One region of the Pseudomonas sp. S3_B11 genome, then DNA from elsewhere that is predicted to be linked to it. Evidence: predicted binding sites of a transcription regulator. Region 1 holds the regulator's gene; the other holds the start of a gene.

Evidence for each region. The regulator FliA, encoded in region 1, starts transcription of late flagellar genes. The targets are predictions, from matches to a motif close to CTAAAGTTTNNNNNNNNNNNGCCGNTAA.
Region 2: AB4O22_RS02935 (flagellar protein MotY) is a predicted target of FliA. The motif match lies at 3,548-3,575, and genes of this name have one in related genera.

The regions. Positions count from the first base shown of each region.
Region 1 covers NZ_CP162749.1:4,141,333-4,146,739, reverse strand. Annotated here, with positions in the region: gene flhA (flagellar biosynthesis protein FlhA) at 1-288, shown strand, start outside; gene flhF (flagellar biosynthesis protein FlhF) at 300-1,649, shown strand; gene fleN (flagellar synthesis regulator FleN) at 1,766-2,596, shown strand; gene fliA (RNA polymerase sigma factor FliA) at 2,593-3,336, shown strand; gene AB4O22_RS18580 (chemotaxis response regulator CheY) at 3,504-3,875, shown strand; gene AB4O22_RS18575 (protein phosphatase CheZ) at 3,894-4,679, shown strand; gene AB4O22_RS18570 (chemotaxis protein CheA) at 4,710-5,407, shown strand, end outside.
Region 2 covers NZ_CP162749.1:640,785-646,191, reverse strand. Annotated here, with positions in the region: gene AB4O22_RS02950 (response regulator transcription factor) at 1-83, opposite strand, end outside; partial or broken gene AB4O22_RS02945 (hypothetical protein) at 554-811, shown strand; gene AB4O22_RS02940 (argininosuccinate synthase) at 1,128-2,345, opposite strand; gene AB4O22_RS02935 (flagellar protein MotY) at 2,474-3,451, opposite strand; gene pyrC (dihydroorotase) at 3,642-4,688, shown strand; gene rnt (ribonuclease T) at 4,685-5,362, shown strand.

The DNA of each region.
Region 1 (5,407 bases):
TTGGAACAGATATTGCTCAATAGTCTGCAGAAGGCAGGACAAGGCTCGGAAGAGGGTGTTCTGCTGGAGCCAAGCATGGCCGAGAAGCTGCAGCGTTCGCTGATCGAAGCAGCCCAGCGGCAAGAGATGCAAGGCCAACCGGTGATCCTGCTGGTGGCCGGTCCGATTCGCGCGATGCTCTCGCGATTCGGGCGCCTCGCGGTCCCGGGGTTGCATGTGCTGGCGTACCAGGAAATACCGGACAACAAGCAAGTGACCATCGTTGCGACAGTAGGGCCCAACGGCTGAGGTAGTGGTTTATGCAAGTGAAGCGTTTTTTCGCCGCCGACATGCGTCAGGCCATGAAACTGGTTCGTGACGAGCTGGGCGCTGAAGCAGCCATCATTGGCAACCGTCGTATCGCCGGCGGTGTCGAGCTGACGGCGGCCCTGGATTACAAACTGTCTGCGCTGGCCCCGCGGGTTCCGAACATGGAACTCGAAGATGAGCTGCGCAAGACTCAATCGCGCATCGCCAGCGCCCAGGCCGAGCTGAGCCTGCGCAGCAGCGAAGGCGAGGCCGCGGCAGGCACCAATCGTCAATTGTTCGCCGGTCAGCCGCTGACGGCTGGCCTGCCGTTGACCGCTGCCGAACCGCTGATCGAGCAGGCCCAAGCCGAACCGCGTCGTCCTGAGCCGGCGCCCGCAGCGCCTGCCCGGGGTGTCGATCCGCGCGCCCTGGACTCGATGCGCTTTGAACTCAACAGCCTGCGCGAGCTGATGGAAGTCCAGCTCGGCTCCCTGGCCTGGAACCAGCTGCAAGGCAGCCGTCCAGCCCAGGCCAACCTGTGGCGTCGCCTGCAACGCATCGGCCTGTCCGGCCCGTTGTCCCGGGACCTGCTGGCGCTGATCAATGGTATTGAAGAACCTCGCCAGGCCTGGCGCATGTTGCTGGCGCACCTGGCGCGGATGATCGCGACCCCGGAAGTCGAGCCGCTGGAGGAAGGCGGGGTAATTGCCATGGTCGGCCCTGCCGGCATGGGCAAGACCACCACCCTGGCCAAGCTCGCCGCCCGTTATGTACTCAAGTACGGCGCCCAGAGCATTGCCCTGGTGAGCATGGACAGTTTCCGCATCGGTGCCCAGGAGCAACTCAAGACCCTCGGCCGGATCCTCAATGTGTCGGTGACCCATGTGGATCCGGGCCAGTCCCTGGCCCAGGCGCTGGAGCCGCTGCTGCGCAAACGCGTCGTGCTGATCGATACCGCAGGCTTGCAAGCCAGCGATCCAGCCCTGCGCATGCAGCTCGAAAGCCTGGCCGGACGCGGTATCAAGTCAAAAAATTATCTCGTGTTGGCAACCACCAGCCAGAAACAGGTTCTAACCGCCGCATACCACAGCTACAAACGCTGCGGGCTGGCCGGCTGCATCCTGACTAAGCTGGACGAAACGGCAAGCCTGGGCGAGGTGTTGAGCCTGGCGATCGGTCATGAATTACCGGTGGCCTACCTGACCGACGGGCCGCGGATCCCGGATGATTTGCATCTGCCGCGCCGTCATCAACTGGTCAGTCGTGCCGTGAGTGTGCAAATGCAGGAAGAACCCAGCGAAGAAGCCATGGCTGATATGTTCGCTGATATCTACCACAGCCCGACCAAGCAGGTCGGCTGAGGTAATCATGAATATTTTTTGTACCTACATCGATGGTCTGCCATGCATTGTTCCGTATGCGAACGCGCAGCCAGTAATGTGGCCTCCGTCTAAGTAAGACAAGGTAAAGAACGAACATGGGCAGCATGCATCCCGTACAGGTGATCGCGGTGACCGGCGGCAAAGGTGGCGTCGGGAAGACTAACGTGTCAGTGAACTTGTCCCTGGCTCTGGCAGAGCTTGGCCGACGGGTCATGCTGCTGGACGCCGACCTGGGCCTGGCGAACGTCGACGTGTTGTTGGGGCTTACACCCAAACGCACGCTGGCGGACGTGATTGAAGGGCGCTGTGAGCTGCGTGACGTGTTGTTGCAGGGGCCGGGCGGGATTCGCATCGTGCCGGCAGCCTCAGGCACCCAGAGCATGGTTCACCTGACCCCGGCCCAGCACGCGGGCCTGATCCAGGCTTTCAGCGACATCGGCGACAATCTCGATGTGCTGGTGATCGACACCGCAGCCGGTATCGGTGACTCGGTCGTCAGTTTCGTCCGCGCGGCCCAGGAAGTGCTGCTGGTGGTCTGCGACGAACCGACGTCCATCACCGACGCCTATGCCCTGATCAAATTGCTTAACCGCGACTATGGCATGAACCGCTTCCGTGTCCTGGCCAACATGGCCCAGAGCCCGCAGGAAGGGCGCAACCTGTTCGCCAAGTTGACAAAGGTCACGGATCGCTTCCTGGACGTCGCCCTACAATACGTCGGCGCAGTGCCTTACGACGAAAGCGTACGCAAGGCCGTCCAGAAGCAACGTGCCGTTTATGAAGCCTTTCCACGCTCCAAATGCGCGCTGGCGTTCAAGGCCATCGCCCAGAAGGTCGATACCTGGCCACTGCCGGCCAACCCTCGCGGGCATCTGGAATTTTTCGTCGAGCGTCTTGTGCAACAAACAGCAGGGCCCGTGCTATGACAGCCAGCGGTTACAACCATCTCTATAAAAAATCGGCACGGGACGCCCAATACGAATTGATCGAGCGTTACGCGCCACTGGTCAAGCGTATCGCCTATCACTTGCTGGCGCGGTTGCCGGCCAGTGTCCAGGTTGAAGACTTGATCCAGGCGGGCATGATCGGCCTGCTCGAAGTGTCGAACAAATACGACGCGAGCAAGGGCGCGAGTTTCGAGACGTATGCCGGTATTCGCATTCGCGGCGCCATGCTCGATGAAGTCCGCAAGGGCGATTGGGCGCCGCGTTCGGTACACCGCAATACCCGCATGGTCAGTGATGCAATTCGGGCAATTGAAGCTAAAACCGGGCGTGACGCTAAAGATCACGAGGTTGCGGCCGAACTCCAGTTGAGTCTCGACGATTATTACGGGATTTTGAACGATACCTTGGGCAGCCGCCTGTTCAGTTTCGACGACCTGTTGCAGGACGGCGAACATGAAGGGCTGCACGAGGATAACGCGAGTGCTCACATGGAGCCGTCGCGTGACCTGGAAGATGAACGTTTCCAGAGCGCGCTGGCGGAAGCGATTGCCAATTTGCCGGAGCGTGAGCGGCTGGTCTTGGCGCTGTACTACGACGAAGAGCTGAACCTCAAGGAAATCGGTGAGGTCCTGGGGGTCAGCGAATCGCGGGTCAGCCAGTTACACAGCCAGTGCGCGGCCCGTTTGCGGGGGCGTTTGGGGGAGTGGCGAGCGCGTTGACAGGCAGTGTGGGGACACTGCGAACGAGGCTGGCCTGGCAGGTGCTGTGCCAGTCTCCATCCGTGGTGCTCCAGACCGTTGTCGAGTGTTGTGCCGGATTGATTGAAATGGCGCGTCCAGGTGCTGGGCGCGTTTAAGACTGCTTGGAGGTCGAATTGGACAAGAACATGAAAATCCTCATCGTTGATGACTTCTCAACGATGCGGCGGATCATAAAAAACCTGTTGCGTGACCTTGGGTTCACCAACACGGCCGAAGCAGATGACGGGACCACTGCGCTCCCGATGTTGCACAGTGGCAACTTCGATTTTCTGGTCACCGACTGGAACATGCCGGGCATGACCGGTATCGACCTGTTGCGCCAGGTGCGTGCCGACGAAAAACTCAAGCATCTTCCGGTGCTGATGGTCACTGCCGAAGCCAAGCGCGAGCAGATCATCGAAGCGGCCCAGGCCGGTGTAAACGGCTATGTGGTCAAACCCTTCACGGCCCAGGCGTTGAAAGAGAAGATTGAAAAAATCTTCGAACGCATCGGTTAACGGCGCCACGGGGGAGCTATGGATAACGAATCTTCAATGGGTGATTTCGAATCGACCCTGAAAAAACATGCCCGCGAACTGGTCGACAGCCTTGAAAAAGGTCGTTTTGGCGATGCGGTTCAAATGATCCATGAGCTCAACCAGACCCGTGACCGCGGTCTGTATCAGGAGGTGGGCAAGCTCACGCGTGAATTGCACAGCGCGATTGTCAATTTCCAGATCGACCCGAATATGCCGCAGGCCGAGGAAGTCTCGCAGATCACCGACGCCACCGAGCGTCTGGGTTATGTGGTCAAGCTGACCGAGGCCGCGGCCAACCGCACCATGGACCTGGTGGAAAGCGCAACGCCCCTGGTCAACGGCCTGAGCGAAGAAGCCCAGGCCTTGAGCACCGACTGGGGTCGGTTCATGCGGCGCGAAGTCGGCGCCGAAGAGTTTCGGGAGTTGGCCCGTCGGGTCGACGGTTTCCTGGCGCGCAGCAGCACCGAGAACCGCGCGGTGGCAAGCAACCTCAACGATATTCTGCTGGCTCAGGACTATCAGGACCTGACCGGCCAGGTGATCAAGCGTGTGACCCAACTGGTCACCGAAGTGGAAAGTAACCTGCTCAAACTGGTGTTGATGGCCAGCCAGGTAGACCGCTTTGCAGGCATCGAACACGACCGTGAAGCGATGCTTGCTGAAAAAGATCCACAAAAACATCTCTCTCAGGGTGAAGGTCCGCAGATTCATGCCGATAAAAGAGAAGACGTTATGTCCGGTCAGGACGATGTGGACGATTTGCTGTCCAGCCTTGGATTCTGAGTTTTAGCCCTGTTTTAGGAGCAGCCATTAATGAGCTTCGGCGCCGATGAAGAGATCCTTCAGGATTTCCTGGTTGAGGCCGGCGAGATTCTAGAGCAACTGTCCGAACAGCTGGTCGAGCTGGAAAGCCGACCAGATGATGCGGATCTGCTCAATGCAATTTTTCGCGGTTTCCACACTGTAAAAGGAGGCGCCGGCTTCCTCCAGCTCAACGAGCTGGTGGAGTGCTGTCACATTGCCGAAAACGTGTTCGACATCCTGCGCAAGGGTGAGCGTCGCGTTGATTCGGAACTGATGGACGTGGTGCTTGAAGCGCTGGATGCGGTCAACAGCATGTTCAGCGAAGTGCGTGAGCGCTCGCCGATCACCGCTGCCACGCCTGAGTTGCTCGCCGCGCTGGCACGCCTGGCGGAGCCGCAATCGGCTGATGAAGCGGCTCCGGTTGCCGAGGCAGTGGCTGAAGAGCCGGTCGCCGAAGAGTCGGGCGACATCACCGATAACGAATTTGAACAACTGCTGGATTCGCTGAACGCCGTCAAGGCCCAAGCCGAAGCGCCGGCGGCACCTGCTGCGCCGCCCGCCAATGCAACAGCTGACGCCAGTGATGAAATCACCGACGACGAGTTCGAGTCATTGCTCGACCAGCTCCATGGCAAAGGCCAGTTCGCTCCCGATGCGGTCACGCCAGCGGCGACTCCGGCTGCCCCGAAAGCGGCGGGCGACAACTC
Region 2 (5,407 bases), 3.4 Mb from region 1:
ACTTCATAACCATGACGCTCCATCAGCAAACGTACAGCAAGACGAATGACGGGATGATCATCCACGATCAGCACTTTATTCATGGGCAAATCCAACTTCGCTGTTCGAATTTTTAGAGCACGCACAATAGCCTAGTCATTTCTACCTTGGCATGCTGCCCCCCCCTGAACGCTCGCATCGAGAGACAGAACCTACAAGCTATACAGAATATTCCTACAAATCGCCGCAAAAAAAATGTGTCATGGATTTTTTTAAAGAGAAGGAATGGCCGTTCTTAACAATCCCGAAACCCTATGAACAATGCGCTCTTTCACCGCCATACCCACCTGCAGGCAGCCCACTGAAAAGCGCTTTATTCATAGAAAGTAACTGAATTATTTACTGTTAAAACTGACTTCCACTCACTTAAGGAAGGGAAATTCATATATAAAACACACTCAGACGCCTAATATTCAACATGGCCGGCCATTGCGCCTTCGCCTATATTTCATCAGGCATGGACTGCCACTTTCCAACTCACTCTCCGAGCACAAGTATTCCATGAGCATTAACCATGAACAAACCGTTGAAGACCATAACCAACCCCATGACCCTCATCGCCATATTCGCAACTTTATCCGAAACTTCCGCAGCGATTTCCCTGCCCTTTCTGGATGACCAGGATCGTGAATACTATCTCTGGTTCCTGATCAGCTTTCCTTTTTATCTATTGCTGCTTTTTTTCATAACGCTCAACTTCAATTATCGCTCCTTGTATTCGCCTTCGGATTTTCGCAAGAGCAAACATTTCATAAAGACCATGGATGATTCGCCCTGTCGACGCAAACGACAGCTACGTCGGGCGGAGGACGTCAAGGAACGGCTGGTCATACGTCTTCATCGACGCAGGCGCGAACCAGACAGCCTTTGTATCGTATGCAGCCAATCGAAACGCCCAATCGAACCCCGTCGATCAAGACATTTGAAGCAAGCCAGCATCGTCGTGTACGTCATCTACAGCAACGCAGGCCTGACAACGCAAGGGCAGGATGAATGAGCGACCGAGGGCAGCGCCGCAGCAAGGGTCACACAAAAAAAGGGCAAAAAAAACGGCCTGCTCATGGCAGGCCGCTTTCATGTCAACAGGGTCAGAACAACTTGCGACCCTTGTTCGCCGCGATGCGCATGCGCAGGGCGTTGAGCTTGATGAAGCCAGCCGCGTCAGCCTGGTTGTAGGCACCGCCGTCTTCTTCGAAGGTCGCGATGTTGGCATCGAACAGCGATTCGTCGGACTTGCGCCCGGTGACGATCACGTTGCCTTTGTACAGCTTCAGGCGGACCACGCCATTCACGTGAGCCTGGGAGGCGTCGATCATCTGTTGCAGCATCAGACGCTCCGGGCTCCACCAGTAGCCGGTGTAGATCAGGCTGGCGTACTTGGGCATCAACTCGTCTTTGAGGTGAGCCACTTCGCGGTCCAGGGTGATCGACTCGATCGCCCGGTGGGCGCGCAGCATGATGGTGCCGCCTGGGGTTTCGTAGCAACCGCGGGACTTCATGCCCACATAACGGTTTTCGACGATGTCCAGACGACCGATGCCGTGTTCGCCACCGATGCGGTTCAGGGTCGCCAGCACGGTGGCCGGGCTCATCTCAACGCCGTCCAGAGCGACGATATCGCCGTTGCGATAGGTCAATTCCAGGTATTGCGGGGTATCAGGAGCCTTCTCCGGGGAGACGGTCCAGCGCCACATGTCTTCTTCGTGCTCGGTCCAGGTGTCTTCCAGCACGCCGCCTTCATAGGAGATGTGCAGCAGGTTGGCATCCATCGAGTACGGGGATTTCTTTTTGCCGTGGCGCTCGATCGGAATCGCGTGCTTCTCGGCGTAGTCCATCAGTTTTTCACGGGACAGCAAGTCCCATTCACGCCACGGGGCAATGACTTTCACGCCCGGCTTGAGGGCATAGGCACCCAGCTCGAAACGCACCTGGTCGTTGCCTTTGCCGGTGGCGCCATGGGAAATGGCATCGGCACCGGTTTCGTTGGCGATTTCGATCAGGCGCTTGGCGATCAACGGACGGGCGATGGAGGTACCCAGCAGGTACTCGCCTTCGTAAACGGTGTTGGCGCGGAACATCGGGAACACGAAATCGCGGACGAACTCTTCGCGCAGGTCATCGATGTAGATCTCTTTGACGCCCATGGCCTGGGCCTTGGCGCGTGCAGGCTCGACTTCTTCGCCCTGCCCCAGGTCAGCGGTGAAGGTCACCACTTCGCAGTTATAAGTGTCCTGCAGCCACTTGAGGATCACCGAAGTGTCCAGGCCGCCGGAATACGCCAGAACGACCTTGTTTATGTCCGCCATGCCATCACTCCACGGGTTGTACGGAAAGCCGGGAAGTCTAACGTCCAGCGCGGATAATTTACAGGGGCGCGACAGCTTATGACGACGAAGCGACAGATTATGTCGAGCGTGCGACGGTCAAAATCGACTCAGGACGTTCGTGCCGTAGCCCCAGCGGGCGCCTTGGCCGGCGCTGCGGTTGGCGCCGGAGCCTTGGCAGGCGCGGCAGTGGGCGCGGGCTGCGCGGCGGGTGCCTGCGGTGCCGGCGCTTCGGTCGGCGCCACGCGCTCCAGGCGCACGACTACGCGACGGTTCTTGGCTCGGTTGGCGGCGTTGGTGTTGGGCACCAGGGGATAACGCTCGCCGTGGAAGCGCAGGGTAATCTGCGACTCCTGGAAGCCATTGGCCTTGAAGAAGTCCTGGACCGCCAGGGCCCGGCGGCGTGACAGCTCACGGTTGGTCAGGCGGTTGCCGCTGTTGTCGGAGTGGCCGTCAAGCTCGACATGATTGACGCTGGGGTCGGCCTTGATGAAGTCGAGCATCACCTGCAACTGCGCTTTGGCATGGGCATCGAGTTCGACAGCTTCGCCGGGGAAGCCGATCTGTGTCTGCTTCACCTGCTCGAAATTCTTTGGCAACAGTTTTGCCACGCAGCCTTGATAGTCGTTGAAGGCCTTGCTGAAACGCACCGGCAGCAGACGGACTTCCGAGACTCGCCCGTCCTCGGTGTTGCGGCGCACCACGGGGCTGCGACCTTCCATCAGCCCACTGATCAAGCGGCCAGCCTGGACCTGGGAGCTGTTGAACAGTACGTCGCCGCTGCCGATGCTGACCGAGCCCAGGTTGATATCGCCCCGCCCCGGCTGCCACGGTGCGGCGGCCGCCAGCAAGGTTGCCGAACCGCCACCAAGCATCGGGTTATAGGTCTTGAGGCGAAACGTCGCCTGTTCGCCCGCCCGGCGCACGAATTCGCCACTGCCAAAATCAGTGATCGGCTGGCTCAGCCGGCACTCGAACTTGTCGCCTTCGACCGTCCACTCAATGCTCTCCAGACGGGTCTGGAAAGTGAGCGCCATGGCGGGAAGGCTGGCAAACACACTGAGCAAGGCTAGATAACGCTGGCGCACGGGAGGCTCCACTGACTTTTATACAAAGATCGACGCATGCTGGAGGCATGACGCCTGTCCGGCGCACTGCACGGATTCGTGGCACACCTGTAGGAGCTATCGGTAAGTTGCGGCAGAACTTGATAGCGGGTGCCTGAATCGGTCTTTTCCGGTAGCATTCCCACAGTTTGACCCGCCTGGAAGCCCCCCAATGTCCGACCGCCTGACCCTGCTGCGTCCCGACGACTGGCATATTCATCTTCGCGATGGTGCTGTGTTGACCCATACCGTCGCCGATGTCGCGCGCACCTTCGGGCGCGCAATCATCATGCCTAACCTGGTTCCGCCAGTGCGCAACGCCGCCGAGGCCGACGGCTATCGCCAGCGCATCCTCGCCGCACGCCCGGCTGGCAGCCGCTTCGAACCGTTGATGGTGCTTTACCTCACCGACCGCACCCAGCCCGAAGAGATCCGCGAGGCCAAGGCCAGCGGCTTCGTCCATGCCGCCAAGCTGTACCCGGCCGGTGCCACCACCAACTCCGACTCCGGCGTCACCAGCATCGACAAGATTTTCCCGGCGCTGGAGGCCATGGCCGAAGTCGGCATGCCGTTGTTGATCCATGGTGAAGTCACCCGGGGCGACGTCGACGTGTTCGACCGCGAGAAAATCTTCATCGACGAGCACATGCGCCGCGTCGTGGAGCGTTTCCCGACGCTCAAGGTGGTGTTCGAACACATCACCACCGGCGATGCCGTGCAGTTCGTCAACGAGGCACCGGCCAACGTCGGCGCGACCATTACCGCCCATCACCTGCTGTACAACCGCAACCACATGCTGGTGGGCGGGATCCGGCCGCACTTCTATTGCCTGCCGATCCTCAAGCGCAATACCCACCAGGAAGCCTTGCTGGACGCCGCCACCAGCGGCAGCGCCAAGTTTTTCCTTGGCACCGACTCGGCCCCCCACGCCCAGCACGCCAAGGAAGCGGCCTGCGGTTGCGCCGGCTGCTACACCGCCTATGCCGCCATCGAGATGTACGCCGAGGCGTTCGAACAGCGCAACGCGCTGGACAAACTCGAAGGTTTCGCCAGCCTGCATGGCCCGCGTTTCTATGGCCTGCCGGTGAACACCGATCGTATTACCCTGGTCCGCGATGAGTGGACCGCCCCCGCCAGCCTGCCTTTCGGCGACCTGGCTGTCATCCCGCTGCGCGCCGGTGAAAAACTGCGCTGGCGCCTGCTGGAGGAAAACGCGTGAGTGAAGATCATTTCGACGACGAACTGGACGGCAACGGTGGTTCGGGCGGCGCCCGTCACCCCATGGCTGCTCGGTTCCGTGGCTATCTGCCGGTTGTCGTCGACGTAGAAACCGGCGGTTTCAACTCCGCCACCGACGCCTTGCTGGAAATCGCGGCGACCACCATCGGCATGGACGAAAAAGGCTTTGTGTTCCCTGACCACACCTACTTCTTCCGTGTCGAACCGTTCGAAGGCGCCAACGTCGAAGCGGCGGCCCTGGAGTTCACCGGGATCAAGCTCGATCACCCGTTGCGCATGGCAGTCAGCGAAGAAACGGCCCTGACCGACATCTTCCGTGGCGTGCGCAAGGCGCTCAAGGCCAACGGTTGCAAGCGAGCGATCCTGGTCGGCCACAACAGCAGCTTCGACCTGGGCTTCCTCAACGCCGCCGTCGCGCGCCTGGACATGAAGCGCAACCCGTTCCACCCGTTCTCCAGCTTCGACACCGCGACCCTGGCTGGCCTGGCGTACGGCCAGACCGTCCTGGCCAAGGCGTGCCAGGCGGCTGACATCGATTTCGATGGCCGTGAAGCCCACTCGGCCCGCTACGACACCGAGAAGACCGCCGAGCTGTTCTGCGGCATCGTCAACCGGTGGAAAGAGATGGGTGGCTGGCAGGATTTCGACGACTAACCAGTAGAGCCATTGTGGCGGCCCTCCGTGGGAGCAAAGCTTGCT